Regions from separate parts of the Cellulomonas sp. plas2 genome, predicted to be linked through region 1. Evidence: riboswitches for the same ligand, from Rfam matches in the RefSeq annotation. Region 1 holds a riboswitch; the other holds the start of a gene.
What was found. A riboswitch is a leader RNA that binds a small molecule or an ion and turns the genes downstream of it on or off. The one in region 1 is predicted to bind thiamine pyrophosphate.

Region 1 (7,864 bases):
GGGCAGCGAGGGACGTGGTGGCGGCCGCGCTCGACCAGTTCGCCGTGCCACCGGGGCGTGGCTGATGCCGGAGGAGACCTCGGCCACCACCTCGTCGACCACCGCCGCCACCACCGCGTCCACCACCGTGGGACGACCGGTGACGACGACCACCGCGCGGATCGAGCAGCTGCTCGTCTCCCCCGTGCACCGGTACGAGGGCCGACCCTCCGACGGCCCGGCACCCGGCACGTCCGACGAGCTCGTCGACGCCGTGCAGGTCCGGGCCGGGCTGGGCCTCGTCGGGGACCGGTACTTCGGCCACCGCGCGCACCGCGACGCCGCCGTCACCCTCATCGCCGCCGAGCACCTCCCACCGGGGACCGGGCTGGCCGAGGTCCGGCGCAACGTCCTGGTGCGCGGCCTCGCCGTGGACGACCTCGTCGGCTCGGTCGTCGTCCTCGACTCCGGCGACGGCCCCGTCCGCCTCGACGTCCGTCGCCCGGCCCGTCCGTGCGCCTGGATGGACGTCGTCGTCGGCCCCGGGGCCTTCCGCGCGATGCGGCGCACGGGCGGCGTCCGCTGCGTCCCCCTCGACGACGGCGTCCTGCGCACCGGCCACGTCACCGTCACCGTCCTGACGCCCGCGCCCTCGGAGCCCTGACCCCCCGCCCCGGCACTGCGGTGCAGGGGCCACGGGGCCCGCCGACCCCCGGCACCCCGCCGCCCGACCTTGAGCCGGCACAGCCCTTTCACCCCGCCGTTCACCCGTTCGGCCGCAGCCACCCGCACGGACGGGCGACATGATCGTCGCGCACCACACGGACCGGTGACGGCCCGCGCGGTGCACGCACGACGCCCGGCCGACCAGGGCCGGGACGACGACGACGTCCAGGGGGCACACCATGACGACTCGTACGCACCTCCGCAGCAGCACCGGCGCCACCGCCGCCCGCCGCACCCGCCGCACCGCCCGCCGCACCGCCGCGGCCGGCCTCGCCGCCGGTCTCCTCCTCGGCCTCGCACCCGTCGCGGCGCAGGCGGCCCCGTCCGCGGGGACGTCCTCCGGATCGTCTGCGGCCGCCACGCCGCTGACGACGCACGGCTCGCTCGCCCAGGACGGCTTCGCCGGCCCGCGCCCGGTCACCTCCGTCACCATCCGACGCGACCTCACGGACGAGTACGACGTCGAGTGGAACGGCTACGTCGCCGACGCCAAGGTCCGCGTCCGCTGCACGCCCCAGGACGGCACGTTCGTCGCGGTCGACCTCCGCGTCGGCTCCGCCGCGGCCGTCGTGGACGCCCACACGTGGCCCGGCACGGTCGTCGCCTGCACCGGCCGCACCCAGACCGTCACCGTGCGCGTGTGGTCCCGCCTCCCCGGCGGGTACCACGGCGACGCCCTCGTCGCAGGCACCTACGCGGCCAGCGCCACGATGACCCGCTACGACGGCTACGACCCTTTCAGCGGCCCCTCCGAGGTCCTCGCGCAGGTGCGCACGACGGCGCGCATGTCCTGACGGCCTTGCGCGCGCGCCTCCTATGCTCGCCGCGTGGGCGAGGACTGGGTGGAGCACCGACGCACCGGCGACCGCGAGCTGCTCGGGTGGATCCGGCCCGAGGGCGACGAGGTCGTCGCCGTCGACCGGCTCGGCCGCGACCTCACCGCCCCCACGGGCTGGTCCGAGGCCGAGGAGGCCCTGGACGCCCGCGGGCTGGGGTGGCTCGCGGGGGTCTGGGAGCTCCGGCGCGACGACGGCCGCGTCGAGCGCGTGCGTCTGACCGAGGTGGGCAGCGACCGCGTCGTGGTCTCCACGGACGACCACGGCGCGGTCGACGTGCCGACGCGCCGCACCGTCCTGCCCCTCCCGGCGCCGCCGTCCCTGCGTCCCTTCACCGGCGACGCCCACGTCGTGGACGCGCTCGGCCGGCACGCCCATGACTGAGCGCGCGACCGTCGTCGCCGTCAGCCGGTCCGCCCGGCACGGCTTCAGCAAGCCCACGACGGGCAGCATCGACCTCGTCGAGGGCTGGGGCGTCGAGGGCGACGCGCACGCCGGCGTGACGGTCCAGCACCGGCACGACAAGCGTTACCACCCCGAGCGCCCCAACCTCCGCCAGGTGCACCTCCTGGCCCAGGAGCTGCTCGCCGAGGTCGCCGCCGAGCGCTGGGCCGTCGACCCGGGCGGGCTCGGCGAGAACGTGACCACCCGCGGCGTCGACCTCCTGGCCCTGCCCACGGGCACGGTGCTGCACCTCGGCGGCACGGCGGCGGTCCGGCTGACCGGTCTGCGGTCCCCCTGCCGGCAGATCGACGGCCTCGCGCCCGGCCTCATGGCGCGCCTCGTCGGACGCGACGCGGACGGGGGCGTGGTCCGCCGCGCCGGTGTGATGGCGGTGGTCGTCGCCGGCGGCCCCGTGCAGGCGGACGACACGATCGTCGTCGAGCGCCCGCCCGGGACCCCCGTGCCGCTCGGACCCGTCTGACAGCCGCGCCCGCCGCCCGACGAGCGCGACGCCGCGACGAGCGGGGTCCCCGACGAGCGCGGCGGCCCTCAGCCCCCCGCCGCCGCCTGCACCGGGTCGAGCTGCACCTGCAACGCCGTGAGGTCCGCGGCCAGCGCCTCGACGCGCGCCCGCTCGGCCGCCGTCGCCGCCTCCGCCGCCTCCAGGGCCGCGAGGCGCGGCGGCAGCGCGGCGTCGTCGCGTGCGAGCAGATCCGCCGCGGTGGCGAGCGTGTCCTCGGCCGGCGCCATCGGCAGCTCCGTGCCGTCCCACCACGTCCAGGACAGCAGCAGCCCGTCCCGCTCGGCCGCTCCCATCGCCGCCACCTCCGCGGACTTCGCGGTCCAGGCCTCGCGGTACACGTCGCGCGACGCCGCGTCCCGCTCGTACAGCGCCCGCGCCTGCGCGTCCGCGCCCTCCCGTGCGACGAGGGCGTCCGACGCCGAGCGGATCTCCGCGGCCGTCGCGTCCAACGCCCCGCGCCACGCCGCGTGCACCCCGACGAGCGCGGCCCGGTCCTCGACGAACCGCCCCCAGGCCGCCTCGAGCGCGGGGTCGAGGCCGCCCTCGCGCCACGCCTGCATGCCGAGGTAGGCGAACAGCTCCGTCGGCCGGCTCTCGGGACGGTCCCCGACCGAGCCGGCGAGCTGCGCGTGCAGGCGGTCCTCCGCCGGCACGGCGGCGAGCGCCGCCTCCAGCAGCGGCACCAGGCGCGCACGCTCCTCGTCGCCGAGCCGTTCCCAGCCCGCGTGCAGCGTCTCGTGGGCAGCGGTCTCGACGACGGACCCCCGCAGCCGCTCGTCCGCCGGCCGGTACAGCACGATCGAGTCCTGCGCGCCGCGCTGGTAGCAGCCGACCGCCACCCCGCTCGGGGCCCCGGGATCCGCGCCCGGATCCGTCCCGGTGCCGTCGCTGCGCCGCCCGACGAAGGTCGCCGCGTCCAGCAGCTCCGGTCGCGCGGCGACGAACAGCTCGCGCCCCTCGGTCGACAGGTGCGCCTCGTCGGCCAGCGCCGCGACCTCCGCGGAGGGCGCGGGGACCGCGACGGCCCCCGTCGGCACCAGGTCCTCGACGAGGTCCCGCACCGCGCCCGACGGCAGCGCCTGGACGAGCCCGTCCGTGCCGGCGCCACCCGCGCCGGTGAGCCACACCGCCGCCCCCAGCGCCCCCGCGGCGACGACGAGTCCCGCCATCGCGCCCGCCCCGCGACGCCGACGAGGCCGCCCGGGACCACCCGTGGCCGCGCCTGTGACGGGGTCTGCCGACCACACGTCGGCGCCCGTCGTGGGCGGGGACGACGGGTGGGGCGGCAGCACGGTCACCATCAGATCATCGGCCGGGTGCCGGAGGGTGTGACCGCAGCGGGTGAAGCCTGGCGCGGGACCACCCGTCCGCGCGCTGCGACGCGGGCCCACGAGCCCCACCGACGGCCGATGACTCCGGGCCCGTCTCCGGGTCTGCACCCCTGAAGCACCCGCACCCGGCGGACGCGACCGTCCGAGGAGGACCTGCGTGGCCACGATCGTCAGCACCCTGTTCAGCGCCCTCGACGGGGTCGTCGAGATCGACCCCGCCTGGCACTTCCCCTACTTCGACGACCGCATGGGCGCGGCGGTCGGCGAGGACTACGAGGACGTCGACGTCCTGCTCCTCGGCCGCGTCACCTACGACAGCTTCGCCGGCGCCTGGCCGGAACGGGAGGCCGCCGGCGGTGAGGACGCGGGGTTCGCCACCCAGCTCGGCGACACCCGGAAGGTCGTGGCGACCCGCGGCAGCGGCGACCTCGGCTGGCGCAACGTCGAGGCCGCCCCCGACGTCGTCGCCGCGGCCCGCGCGCTCAAGGACGACCCCGCGGTCGGCAAGGTCCTCGTCCCCGGGTCGATCTCCGTGGTCCGGCAGCTGCTCGCCGCCGGCCTGCTCGACGAGCTGCGCCTGCTCGTCCACCCCGTCGCCGCACGGCACGGTGAGCGCCTGTTCGACGAGGGCGAGGACATCCAGCCGCTCCGCCTGCTGCGGTCCGACGTCTTCCCCACCGGCGTCGTCCGTCTCTGCTACGCCCCCGCGGAGCTCCCCGGCGCGCAGGCCTACGAGGACGTGACCGACAAGGTGCCGGGCGCCGGCGACGACCCCCGCTGACGGGTCACGACCGCCCCACGGGGCGCCAGGGAGGAGCGGCAGTCCGCCGGGTCTGCCGCTCTGCTCACGAGCACCGGGGCGTGCGTTCGGCGGTGGCGATCCGCTACGGTCGGCGCACCCCCGGGGAGCGCTGAGGAGCGCTGAGAGTGCGGACGGTCCGCAGACCCGTGAACCTGATCCGGTTCGTACCGGCGTAGGGAGCAGGGCACCACCTCGACGCGCGTCGAGGTGGTCTCGACGTACCCACGGGCCCGAAGGGGACCGCCATGAGCACCACCACGACCGAGCGCCGGCCCGTGCCGGACGCCACGGGCGCGACCAGCACGACCACCGGCACCGCCAGCACCGACGCCACCCCGCAGACCCTCGGCATCGGGATGCGGTTCAGCCTGCACCCGCACACCGACCGGTTCGTCGAGGTCATCCTTGGCGCGCTCGACGACGCGGCCGCCGCCGGCCTCACCGACGGTCTCGTCCTGGAGACCGACGATGTCAGCACCTACGTCGGCGCCCGCGAGACGCCCGCCGAGGAGCGCCTCGTCGCCTACCTCGCCGGCATCCTCACCGCCGCTCACCGGCGCACCGGCGGCGGGCACGTCGTCGCGCACGCGCTGCTCTCTCGCGGCTGCCCCGGCGAGGTGACGTGCGACCTGACGGTCACCGGCCTGCCCACCACGCCGCCCGTGCGGCTCGCCCCGACCGGAGTGCCCGCCGTCGCGCAGTGGTCGCTCTACCCGCTGCTCGACGAGGGCGGCGTCCACAGCGGCAGCGCCGACGGACCCGTCGGCGACCACATGGTCCACATCGAGGCCGCCATCGCCGCCGCCCGCGACCGCGGCACCGCGACCGGGGCGGCGCACTACGCCACCCGCCTCTCGGGCGACCTCGCCGACGTCCTCGCCACCGCCGCCGACGCGTGGGCGCAGGTCGGCGCGCACGTCCCGCACGTCGTCACGCACCTCACGGTCTCCCTCGGCTCGCCGACGACGACCGCCGCCAGCACGACGGCCACCACCACGACGGGGGCCGACCGGTGACCGCCACCTCCGCCCCCACCCCGACCGGCGCCCGCCGCGGGTCCTGGTCGCTGCGCGAGCTCGTGCTCGTCGTCGTCCTCGGCGTCGTCTTCGGGTTCGCCTACTGGGCGCTCGTCCAGGGCTGGAACGGCCTGAGCATCGCCATGGGCCCGGCCGGCGACCTCGCGCAGCACCTGCTGCTCGGCGGCTGGCTGCTCGCGGCGCCGCTCGCCGTGGCGATCGTGCGGCGGCCCGGTGCCGGCGTCCTGGCCGAGGTGCTCGCCTCCGTCGTCGAGGTCGTCTTCCTCGGCTCGCCGGTCGGGCCGCTGCTCGTCGTGTCCGCGCTGCTGCAGGGCGTGGGCAGCGAGCTGCCGTTCGCGCTCACCCGCTACCGGCGGTTCGGCTGGGCCACCTTCGCGCTGTCGGGGCTGTGCGGCGCCGGGCTCGTGTTCTTCTTCTCGGCCTTCCGCGCCGGATGGTACGGGCAGGACCTGCTGCTCCTGCGGTTCGGCCTGCAGGTGGCCAGCGGCCTCGTGCTCGGCGGGCTGCTGGCCAAGGTGCTCGTCGACGCGCTCGCCCGCACCGGCGTCGTCGACAACTACGCCATCGGCCGGGACGCCCTGCGCCCCGGCGGCCGGTGAGCACGCCCGCGCTCGCGCTCGACGACGTCACGGTCCGGTTCGCACGCCGGCCCCGGCCCGCCCTGCAGGGGGTCGGCGTGCGGCTGGACCCCGGCGAGCACCTCGTCGTCCTCGGCCCGTCCGGGTCGGGCAAGTCGACGCTGCTCGGCGTGCTCACCGGCGCCGTCCCGCACGCCGTGCACGCCGAGCTCACGGGGCAGGTGGCCCTGGCCGGCGGGGCGACGGCGGCGACGGGCGTCGTCGAGCGCTCCCGTCACCTCGGCGTCGTCGCGCAGGACCCGGCCGCGGCGGTCTGCCTGCCGTCGGTCGAGGCCGAGCTCGCGCTGCCGCTGGAGAACCGGGCGGTCCCGCCCGCCGCGATCGGCCCGCGCGTGGCAGCGGCGCTCGCGCGGGCCGGCGTGGCGCACCTGCAGGACCGGGCGACGACGACGCTCTCCGGCGGGGAGCTGCAGCGCGTGGCGCTCGCCGCGGCGCTCGTCACCGACCCCGCGCTGCTCCTGCTCGACGAGCCGACGTCGATGCTCGACCCCGCCGCCCTCGCCGCCGTGCGCGGGGCGGTCCGGTCGGGCGCCGGCACGGGGGACGCCGCCCGGCCCGGCCCGGCCGTCGTCCTCGTCGAGCACCGGCTCGACGAGTGGGCCGGGCCCGAGGGCGTCGCGGGCCTGCCCGCCCGTGCCCTCGCGCTCGACGCCGGCGGCCGCGTCCTGGCCGACGGCCCGACCGCCACCGTCCTGCACGCCCACGCCGCGGAGCTGCACGCCGCCGGCTGCTGGCTGCCGCTCGAGGCGGAGCTGCTGGCCGTCACGGGCCACGCCGGCGGGCTGGGCAACCCCGCGGTCCAGGCCTGGCTCACCGCCGCGCCCGGCTCCGCGGCCCCTCACGGACGTCGGGGCTCCGGCGACGAGGTGCTCGTCGCCCGCGGTCTGGCCGTCGGTCGCGGCAACCCCAGGCGCCGCCGCCCGTGGCGCCACCGCCGCAAGGCCCCCGCCGGACCCTCGGGCCCCCCGCCCGGTGCCGTCCTCACCGACGTCGACCTCGTGCTGCGCCGCGGCGAGGTCGTCGCGGTCCTCGGCGCCAACGGCGTCGGCAAGTCGACGCTGCTCCTCACGCTCGCGGGCCTGCTGCCCCCGCTGGCCGGGACCCTCGACGCGGCGCCCGCGGGCCTCGTCCCGCAGGACCCCGAGCACGGGTTCGTCGCGCACACCGTCACACGCGAGCTCGCGCACGGCCTCCCGCCGGACCGCGCCGCGGTCGCCGTCCCCGAGCGCCTGCGGCGGCACCGGCTCGAGCACCTCGCCGACGCTGACCCGTTCCGCCTGTCCGGCGGCGAGAAGCGGCGCCTGGCCCTGGCCGCGATGCTCGCGCACGGGCGTCCGCTGCTCCTGGCCGACGAGCCCACCCTCGGCCTCGACCACCGCGACACCACCGCGACGCTGACCACCCTGCGCGCCGCGGCCGACGAGGGCACCGCCGTCGTGCTGACCAGCCACGACCTGCGCAGCGTCGTCGCCGTCGCCGACCGGGTGCTCGTCCTGGCCGACGGGCGCCTCCTGGCCGACGGCCCCACCGCCGCCGTGCTGCGCGACC
Region 2 (7,864 bases), 540 kb from region 1:
CGTCACCGTGCTGGTCGCGGGGATCGCGGTGTTCGCCGCCGTCGAGCGACGGACGGACGTCGTGCCGGTGCTCGTCGCGCTGTCCCTCGTCGGGTTCATCGGCTCGGTGACGATCGCGCGCTTCGCGTACCTCGAGCCCGAGGGCGAGGGGCGTGTGCGCACGAAGGAGGAGATCGCCGCGGAGGCGCTGGAGCGGGAGCACCAGGAGGCGCTGGCCCTCGAGCGCGAGCGCTCGGGCGCGAGGAGCCGCGAGGACCGCGACGCGTCCGACGAGGGCCCGTCGGACGAGACCCGCCACGCCGACGAGCACGCCGACGAGCACGCCGACGAGCACGCCGACGAGCACGGCGCGCACGCCGCACCGGAGGAGCACGGCGGCGGCGCCGAGGGGGAGGTCCGGTGAGCGCCTGGGAGACGACGGCGGACGTCGCCTCGGCGGTGCTGCTCCTCGCGGGCGCGCTGCTCGCGCTCGTCGCGGGCGTCGGCGCCGTGCGCTTCCCCGACCTGCTGTCCCGCATGCACGCCGCGACCAAGCCGCAGACGCTCGGCATGGTCCTCGTGCTGCTCGGCCTGGCCCTGCGGCTGCGGACGGGTCTCGTCGTCTGGGCCCTCGTCCTGGTCGCGGTCTTCCAGATGCTCACGGCCCCCGTGGCCGCGCACCTGCTCGGCCGCGCCGGCTACCGCACGGGCAAGGTCCCCCACGACACCCTCGTCGTCGACGAGCTCACGGCCGACCTCGACGAGGCCGAGCGCGAGGCGCAGGCCCTCGACGACCAGGACGAGCGCGGCGACGCCCGCCGCACCCGCGACCGCCAGGACGACGACCCCCACGACGACCCGCGCCCGGCTGCCCGGCGCGGGTAGCCGGGCCTCGTGCGCGACTGCTTCTGACCGCCGCACGCCGTCACGGGCACGAGGTCCGGGGTCGCAGGCGGGGCGGCCCGCTAGCGTGCCCGCGTGCGCATCACCACGCCCTCCGGGAAGTTCTTCTACTTCCTGCTGGCCGGCCTCGCGGCGGCGCTGCTCCTGGCGGTGCTGCTGACGACGTCCGGCCAGGGTGCGTCGGCTCCGGCCGTCGTCGCGCTGCAGCTCCTCGTCGTCGGGGTGGCCGTGCGTACCTTCCGGGACCCGGCGGCGGAGGCGGTCGCGCCGCCGCGACCGTGGTGGCTGACGGGCCGACCGCTGTCCGGCCTCGTGTGGGGGGCGCTGCTGCTCGCCCAGGCCGTCCAGCTCGCCGTCACGGCGCCAGGACCCGACGGGACCGGCGCCGCGGTGCGCCTGCTGACCGCCACGACGAACGGCGTCCTCGGCGTGCTGTTCCTGCGCTCGTCCCTGCGCCTGCGGGCGCGGCCGGAGCTCTGGGCGGACGGCCGACCGGATCGCTGACCGGGTGGTGGCGCCCGAGCGGGCACGGCGACGGCCCGCACCCGGTCGGGGTCCGGGCCGTCGGGCCGGTCCTCAGCGCTTGGGCAGTGGCGGGCGGGCGGCGCGCACACGGCCCGAGATGCGGGCGGTGCCGCGCGTCGCGACAGCGCGCGAGAGGTAGGCGACCGCACCCGTGACGGCGGCGGCGAGCAACGCCTCCGACAGCTTGATGTCCGGGTCCTTCGTGGCCGGGTCGGGCGGCGCGTGGCCGGTCGCCTTCGTCCAGACGGCGGCCAGCACCTTGCGCGCGACCCAGGCGGTGCCGAGGGCCGTCACCATCCCGATGACCTTCGCGGTCGTCGACTCGGACTCGTCGTCCGCCATCACGTCTCCTCGTGCTCGTCGGGTGCTCGTCGAGAGATCTCGCCGGTCAACCTAGCGGGGCGCGCGCCCGCCCGCCCGTGCGAGGACGGCGTGCGCGGGCCGGGTCGGGCGCGGTCTATGCTCGCCCCGAACGACAGGGGAGCGTCCGCCCCCCGGCCCTCCGGCCGGTGTGCGGGACGCTGAGAGTGCGGATCTCCGCAGACCCTCGCACCTGATCCGGTTCGCACCGGCGTAGGGAGTCGGGCTTCTCAGTCCTCGTGGTCGTCGGCGTCGTCCGGCCCGTGGTCCACGGGACGTGCGCGGCCGGCGCGCCGCGGCGACCCCCTCCTGCACCCTCGAGGAGGAGCACCACGTGAGCACCACCCTGACCGCATGGACCAGCAGGCGCGGCAGCCGGCGCGTCGTCGCCGGCCTGTCGGCGGCCGCCCTGTCCGTCTCCGCCCTGGCCGCGTGCTCGGCCGTGGGTGCCGGATCCTCGTCGTCCGACGAGGGTTCCGCCACCGCTGACGCGTCCGGCGGGGCCACCGGCACCGTCACCCTCGTCACCCACGAGTCCTTCGCCCTGTCCGAGGGGTTGCTCGAGGACTTCACCGCGCAGACCGGGCTGGAGGTCGAGGTCCTGCAGCAGGGCGACGCCGGTGCGCTGACGAACCAGCTGGTGCTGACCAAGGACGCGCCGCTGGGCGACCTCGTCTTCGGCATCGACAACACGTTCGCCTCCCGCGCGCTGGACGAGGGGGTCGTCGAGCCCGCGGAGCTGTCCGCGGCGGCGCTCGCGGACGCGCAGGAGTACGCGGTGGAGGGCGACGACGAGGGCGCCCTGACGGCGGTCGACTACAGCGACGTGTGCCTCAACGTCGACCGCGCCTGGTTCACGGAGAAGAGCCTGGCTGAGCCGACGACCCTGGAGGACCTCACGAAGCCCGAGTACCGGGACCTCACCGTGGTCCCGAGCGCGGTCTCCTCGTCGCCCGGGCTGGCGTTCCTGCTGACGACGGTCGCGGCGTTCGGAGAGGACGGCTGGGCGGACTACTGGCAGGCCCTGACCGACAACGGCCTGCGGGTCGTCGACGGCTGGTCCGACGCGTACTACACCGACTTCAGCGGGGGCGGCGGCGGGGGCGAGCGGCCGATCGTGCTCTCGTACGCCTCGTCCATCCCCTTCACGGTGCCCGAGGGCGGCGACGAGCCGACGACCGCCGCCCTGCTGGACACCTGCTTCCGCCAGGTCGAGTACGCCGGCGTGCTGGCCGGGGCCGAGAACCCCGAGGGCGCCGCGCAGCTCCTCGACTTCCTGCTCTCCGACGAGGTGCAGGCCGACGTGCCCACGTCGATGTACGTGTACCCGGTGAGCACCGCCGTGGAGCTGCCGGAGGAGTGGGCGCGCTGGGCGCCCCTGGCCGAGCAGCCGTTCGAGGTGCCCGCCGCGGACGTCGAGGCGCACCGCGAGGAGTGGCTGCAGCGCTGGACCGACGTCGTGACCGGCTGAGCGGACGCGTCCGGTGACCCTGCGCGAGGAGACCGCCGCCCCGCCGCTGCCGGCCGGCGTCCCCTCGGCGACCCCGCCGGCCGGGCTCCGTCCCGTGCCGGCGGGCGCCGCGCGCGGGAGGTCGGCGCAGGGGCGCGGGCCGCGGCCGTCCCCCGCGCAGGTGCTCGGCTGGACGGTGGCGGTGCTCGTGCCGCTCGTCGTGCTCGGGCTGTTCTTCGCGTGGCCCGTGGTCGCGACGGTGACCCGCGGGTTCGTCGCCGACGGCGCCCTGGACCTGTCGGGCTTCGGCGACGTCTTCGCCCGGCCCCGCACCTGGCGGGTCGTCGGGCAGACGCTGCTGCAGGCGTCGCTGGCCACCGTGGTCGCCGTGGGGCTCGGCGTGCCGGGCGCGTACGTGCTGCACCGGTGCCGGTTCCCCGGGCGGGACCTGGTCCGGGCGCTGGTGACCGTGCCGTTCGTGCTGCCCACGGTCGTGGTCGGCGTGGCGTTCCGGTCGCTGCTCGTCGAGGGCGGGCCGCTGGGGTTCCTCGGGTGGGACGGGTCGCTGGCGGGGATCGTCGCGGCGCTCGTGTTCTTCAACTACGCGGTGGTCGTGCGGACCGTGGGCGGGACGTGGGCGCAGCTCGACGAGCGGCCCGCGCAGGCGGCGCGCTCGCTGGGCGCCTCGCCCGGGCGGGTGCTGCGGACGGTGACGCTGCCGGCGCTGGCGCCCGCGATCGCGTCCGCGGCGTCGCTCGTGTTCCTGTTCTGCGCCACGTCCTTCGGGACCGTGCTGGTGCTCGGGGGGCTGCGGCACGGGACGGTGGAGACCGAGATCTGGATCCAGACCGTGCAGCTGCTGGACCTGCGGGCCGCGGCGGTCCTGTCGGTGGTGCAGCTCGTGCTCGTGGCGTCGGTGCTGCTCGTCGCCGGGCGGCTGCGGGCGCGGCGGGAGCGGGCGCTGCCGCTGGGGACGCGGCGGGCGTCGGAGCGGGTGCTGCGGCTGCGGCGGGTGCCGGGGACGCCGCGCGGCGAGGGACGCGGGGGGGACCTGGCGGCCTTCGTCGTGACGGCGCTGACCGTCGTGGCGCTGGCCGTCCCGCTGGTCAACCTCGTCGTGCGGTCCCTGCGGGTGGGCGAGGGCTGGGGGCTCGCCCATTACCGGGCGCTGGCACGACGCGCCGACGGGATGCCGGTGAGCGTGCTCGACGCGACCGTGACCTCCGTGCGGGCGGCGCTCGACGCGACCGTGCTGGCGCTGGTGGTGGGGGTGCTCGTCGCGCTCGTGCTGTCGCGGCGGCCGCGCGCGGCGGTGGGGCGGCGGGCGGTGTCCGTGCTCGACGCGGTGGTCATGCTGCCGCTGGGGGTGTCGGCGGTGACCGTCGGGCTGGGGTTCCTGCTGGCGCTCCACCGGCCGTTCGGGCTGGACCTCGACCTGCGGACGAGCCCGCTGCTCGTGCCGGTCGCGCAGGCCGTGGTGGCGGTGCCGCTCGTCGTGCGGACGGTGCTGCCGGTGCTGCGGTCGGTGGACCCGCGGCTGCCGCAGGTCGCGGCGACGCTGGGGGCCGGTCCCGGACGGGTGCTGCGGACCGTGGACGGCGCGCTGGCCGCGCGGGCCGGCGGGCTGGCGGTCGGGTTCGCGCTCGCGGCCTCCCTCGGGGAGTTCGGGGCGACGTCGTTCGTCGCCCGGGCCGACGCGCCGACGCTGCCCGTCATGGTCTACCGGCTGATCGGGCGGCCGGGGGCGGAGAGCTACGGGCAGGCGCTGGCGGCGTCGGTGCTGCTGGCGGTGCTGACGGCGGTGGTCATCGCCGCGTGCGAGCGGCTGCGGGCGCCGGGGACGGTGAGCGACTGGTGAGCGAGACGGCGTCGGCGGGGCCGGGTGCCGCGCGCGGGCTCGAGGTGCGGGACCTCGTCGTGCGGTACGCGGCCACGGGACCGGCTGCGGTCGACGGCGTGAGCCTCGCGGTGGCCGACGGCGTGCTGGCGCTGCTCGGGCCGTCGGGCTGCGGCAAGTCCTCGCTGCTGCGGGCCGTCGCGGGGCTCGAGCCCGTGGCGGGCGGGGACGTGCGCTGGGACGGCGCGTCGGTGGTCGAGGTCCCCGTGCACCGGCGGGGGTTCGGCCTGCTGTTCCAGGACGGGCAGCTCTTCCCGCACCGCGACGTCGGGGGCAACGTCGCGTACGGGCTGGAGGGGCCGGGCGACGCGCGCCCGTCCCGCGCGACCCGTCGCGCTCGGGTGGCCGAGCTGCTGGAGCTGGTCGGGCTCGCGGGCTTCGCGGACCGGTCCGTGGCCACCCTGTCGGGCGGGGAGCGTCAGCGGGTCGCGCTGGCCCGGGCGCTGGCGCCGCGTCCCCGGCTCCTGCTGCTCGACGAGCCCCTGTCCGCGCTGGACCAGGGCCTGCGGGAGCGGCTCGCCGAGGACCTGCGCGCGGCCCTGGCGGCGACGGGCACCGCGGCGGTCCTCGTCACGCACGACCAGGACGAGGCCGCGGCGGTGGCGGACCGGGTCGCCGTGATGTCCGCCGGGCGGCTGCTGCAGGTGGGGACGCCGACGGAGCTGTGGCGGTCCCCGGCGGGCCCGGAGGTGGCGGCGTTCCTGGGGTTCGAGGCGGTCGTGCCCCGGGCCGTGCTGGGGGCGGGCGACGCCGCGACCGTGGCGCTGGCCCCCGGCGCCCTCGTCGTCGCGTCGTCCGGCGCGGGGACCACCGACGGCCGCGTCGTGCGGGTCCGTGCCCGCCGGGGCCGGACGGAGGTCCTCGTCTCGGTGCAGGGCCTCGGGGTGGTGACCGCCGCGGCGCCCGTCGGCTGGACGGGCTCCGTCGGCTCGAGCGTGCCGCTGGTGGTGGACCCCGACCGGGTCGTCCCCGTCGGCGCCAGGAGCGCGACAGGCTGAGGAGCACCGTGGACGAGAGCACCGCCGGCAGCGACACGCACGACCGGCCCGACGTCGTCGTCCTCGACGTCAACGAGACGCTCTCGGACATGGCGCCGCTGGGCGGCCGGCTCGTGGAGGTCGGCGCACCCGAGCACCTGGTGACGACCTGGTTCGCGACCGTCCTGCGGGACGGCTTCGCGCTGACGGCCGCGGGTGCTCCGGCGGCCTTCACCGACGTGGCCGGGGCAGCGCTGCGGGTCCAGCTCGCGGCGCAGCCGCTCACGCGCCCGCTCGACGAGTCGGTCGACCACGTGCTGGCGGGGCTGTCCGACCTGGGCCTGCACCCGGACGTCCGGGAGGGGCTCGAGGGGCTGGCCGGCCTCGGCGTCCGGTGCGTGACCCTGAGCAACGGCTCGGTGGCCTCCACGCGGGGGCTGCTCGACCGGGGCGGGGTCGCGCACCTCGTCGACGACGTGCTCTCGGTCGACGACGCCGGCGCCTGGAAGCCCGCGCGCAACGCCTACGCGTACGCGGCGCGGCGGTGCGGCACCGAGCCGGAGCAGATGATGCTCGCGGCCGTGCACCCGTGGGACGTCGACGGGGCGTCGCGCGCCGGTCTGCGGACGGCGTGGATCGACCGCACCGGGACCCCGTACCCGGATGTGTTCCGGCGGCCGACCTCGACCGTGCCGTCCCTCGTCGGGCTCGCTGCCGCGCTCGGCGCCTGACGGCACCGCGCGACGGCGCAACTCGGCAGCTCGTTCAGGACGGCAGGATCCGCTGCCACTCGCCGCTGCCGCCGGCCGGGCGGAAGCCGAGCGCGACGTTGATCCCGAGCATGAACCGGTTCTCCTCGGCGTTCCACGTGCCGATCCGCCGGACGGACGGCCGCTCCCGGGCCAGCCCCAGGAGCTGCTCGGTCTTGACGAGCATCCCGAGCCGACGCCCGCGGTGCTCCGCCAGGACCAGCGTGTCCTCCTGCTCGGCGACCGGCTCCTCGCCGCGCGTGATGACGGTCGTGAAGGCGACGAGCCGCCCGGTCGGCACGTGCTCGGCCGCCACCGTGCGGGCGAGCCGCCCGGCCCGCTCCCACTGCGCCTCCGCGACGCGGATGCGAGCCCGGTCCCAGCGCTCCTCCTCGATCTGCAGCCCGGCGGAGGGGTCGTCGGTGCTCATCCGGCTGTAGAGCACCGCCAGGTCGTCCAGCCACGGGTCGGGACAGGGCCCGTCCCAGGCGACCACCCGGTAGCCGGGACCGGCCGCCGCGCGGGCCTCGTCGTGGAGGCGGGCGAGCAGCTCGTCAGGCACGGGCAGGTCCAGCGCGGAGTAGCGGGCGACCTGCTCCAGCACGTAGCCGTGCGCCAGCGCGAACCGGACGCCGGGGCTGCTGCGCCGGACGTGGCCGCTGCCGGTCGGCGGGGCGAGGGCGTCGGGGCCGTCGCCGGGATCGTCGCGGTGGTCGGTGGAGACCATGAGCACCGTCCGGCCCTCGGCGACGACCGCCTCGAGGAGCGCGACGTGCAGCGCCTCACCGATGCCGCGCCCGCGGTGACCGGGTCGGACACCGAGGTCCAGCGCCGCGGCCGTCGTGTTGTCCGTCAGCGGGAGCTCGGCGGTGGCGTAGCCGAGGACGCGGGCCGGGTCGGGGCGGTCGGCCGGGTCGTCGGCGAGAGCGACGAGCCGGACCCGCCGGTGGTGCACCACCTGCTGCAGGCGGGCGAGGACCTCGAGCGCGGACACGGCGTGGTCGCGCAGCCCCGTCTCGTGCTC

Region 2: another riboswitch for thiamine pyrophosphate. It lies ahead of AC2TDM_RS16150 (thiamine ABC transporter substrate-binding protein); the one in region 1 lies ahead of AC2TDM_RS13770 (YkoF family thiamine/hydroxymethylpyrimidine-binding protein).

Annotation. Positions count from the first base shown of each region.
Region 1 is NZ_CM170155.1:3,091,404-3,099,267, forward strand. Features, by position in the region: gene AC2TDM_RS13735 (hypothetical protein) at 1-65, shown strand, start outside; gene AC2TDM_RS13740 (molybdenum cofactor biosysynthesis protein) at 65-643, shown strand; gene AC2TDM_RS13745 (hypothetical protein) at 885-1,499, shown strand; gene AC2TDM_RS13750 (hypothetical protein) at 1,533-1,925, shown strand; gene AC2TDM_RS13755 (MOSC domain-containing protein) at 1,918-2,466, shown strand; gene AC2TDM_RS13760 (hypothetical protein) at 2,535-3,677, opposite strand; gene AC2TDM_RS13765 (dihydrofolate reductase family protein) at 3,997-4,620, shown strand; TPP riboswitch at 4,732-4,837, shown strand; gene AC2TDM_RS13770 (YkoF family thiamine/hydroxymethylpyrimidine-binding protein) at 4,887-5,657, shown strand; gene AC2TDM_RS13775 (ECF transporter S component) at 5,654-6,277, shown strand; gene AC2TDM_RS13780 (ATP-binding cassette domain-containing protein) at 6,274-7,864, shown strand, end outside.
Region 2 is NZ_CM170155.1:3,632,680-3,640,543, reverse strand. Features, by position in the region: gene AC2TDM_RS16170 (MrpF/PhaF family protein) at 1-403, shown strand, start outside; gene mnhG (monovalent cation/H(+) antiporter subunit G) at 400-864, shown strand; gene AC2TDM_RS16160 (hypothetical protein) at 958-1,386, shown strand; gene AC2TDM_RS16155 (DUF4235 domain-containing protein) at 1,459-1,749, opposite strand; TPP riboswitch at 1,875-2,004, shown strand; gene AC2TDM_RS16150 (thiamine ABC transporter substrate-binding protein) at 2,102-3,238, shown strand; gene AC2TDM_RS16145 (ABC transporter permease) at 3,333-5,075, shown strand; gene AC2TDM_RS16140 (ABC transporter ATP-binding protein) at 5,069-6,112, shown strand; gene AC2TDM_RS16135 (haloacid dehalogenase type II) at 6,121-6,822, shown strand; gene AC2TDM_RS16130 (GNAT family N-acetyltransferase) at 6,857-7,864, opposite strand, start outside.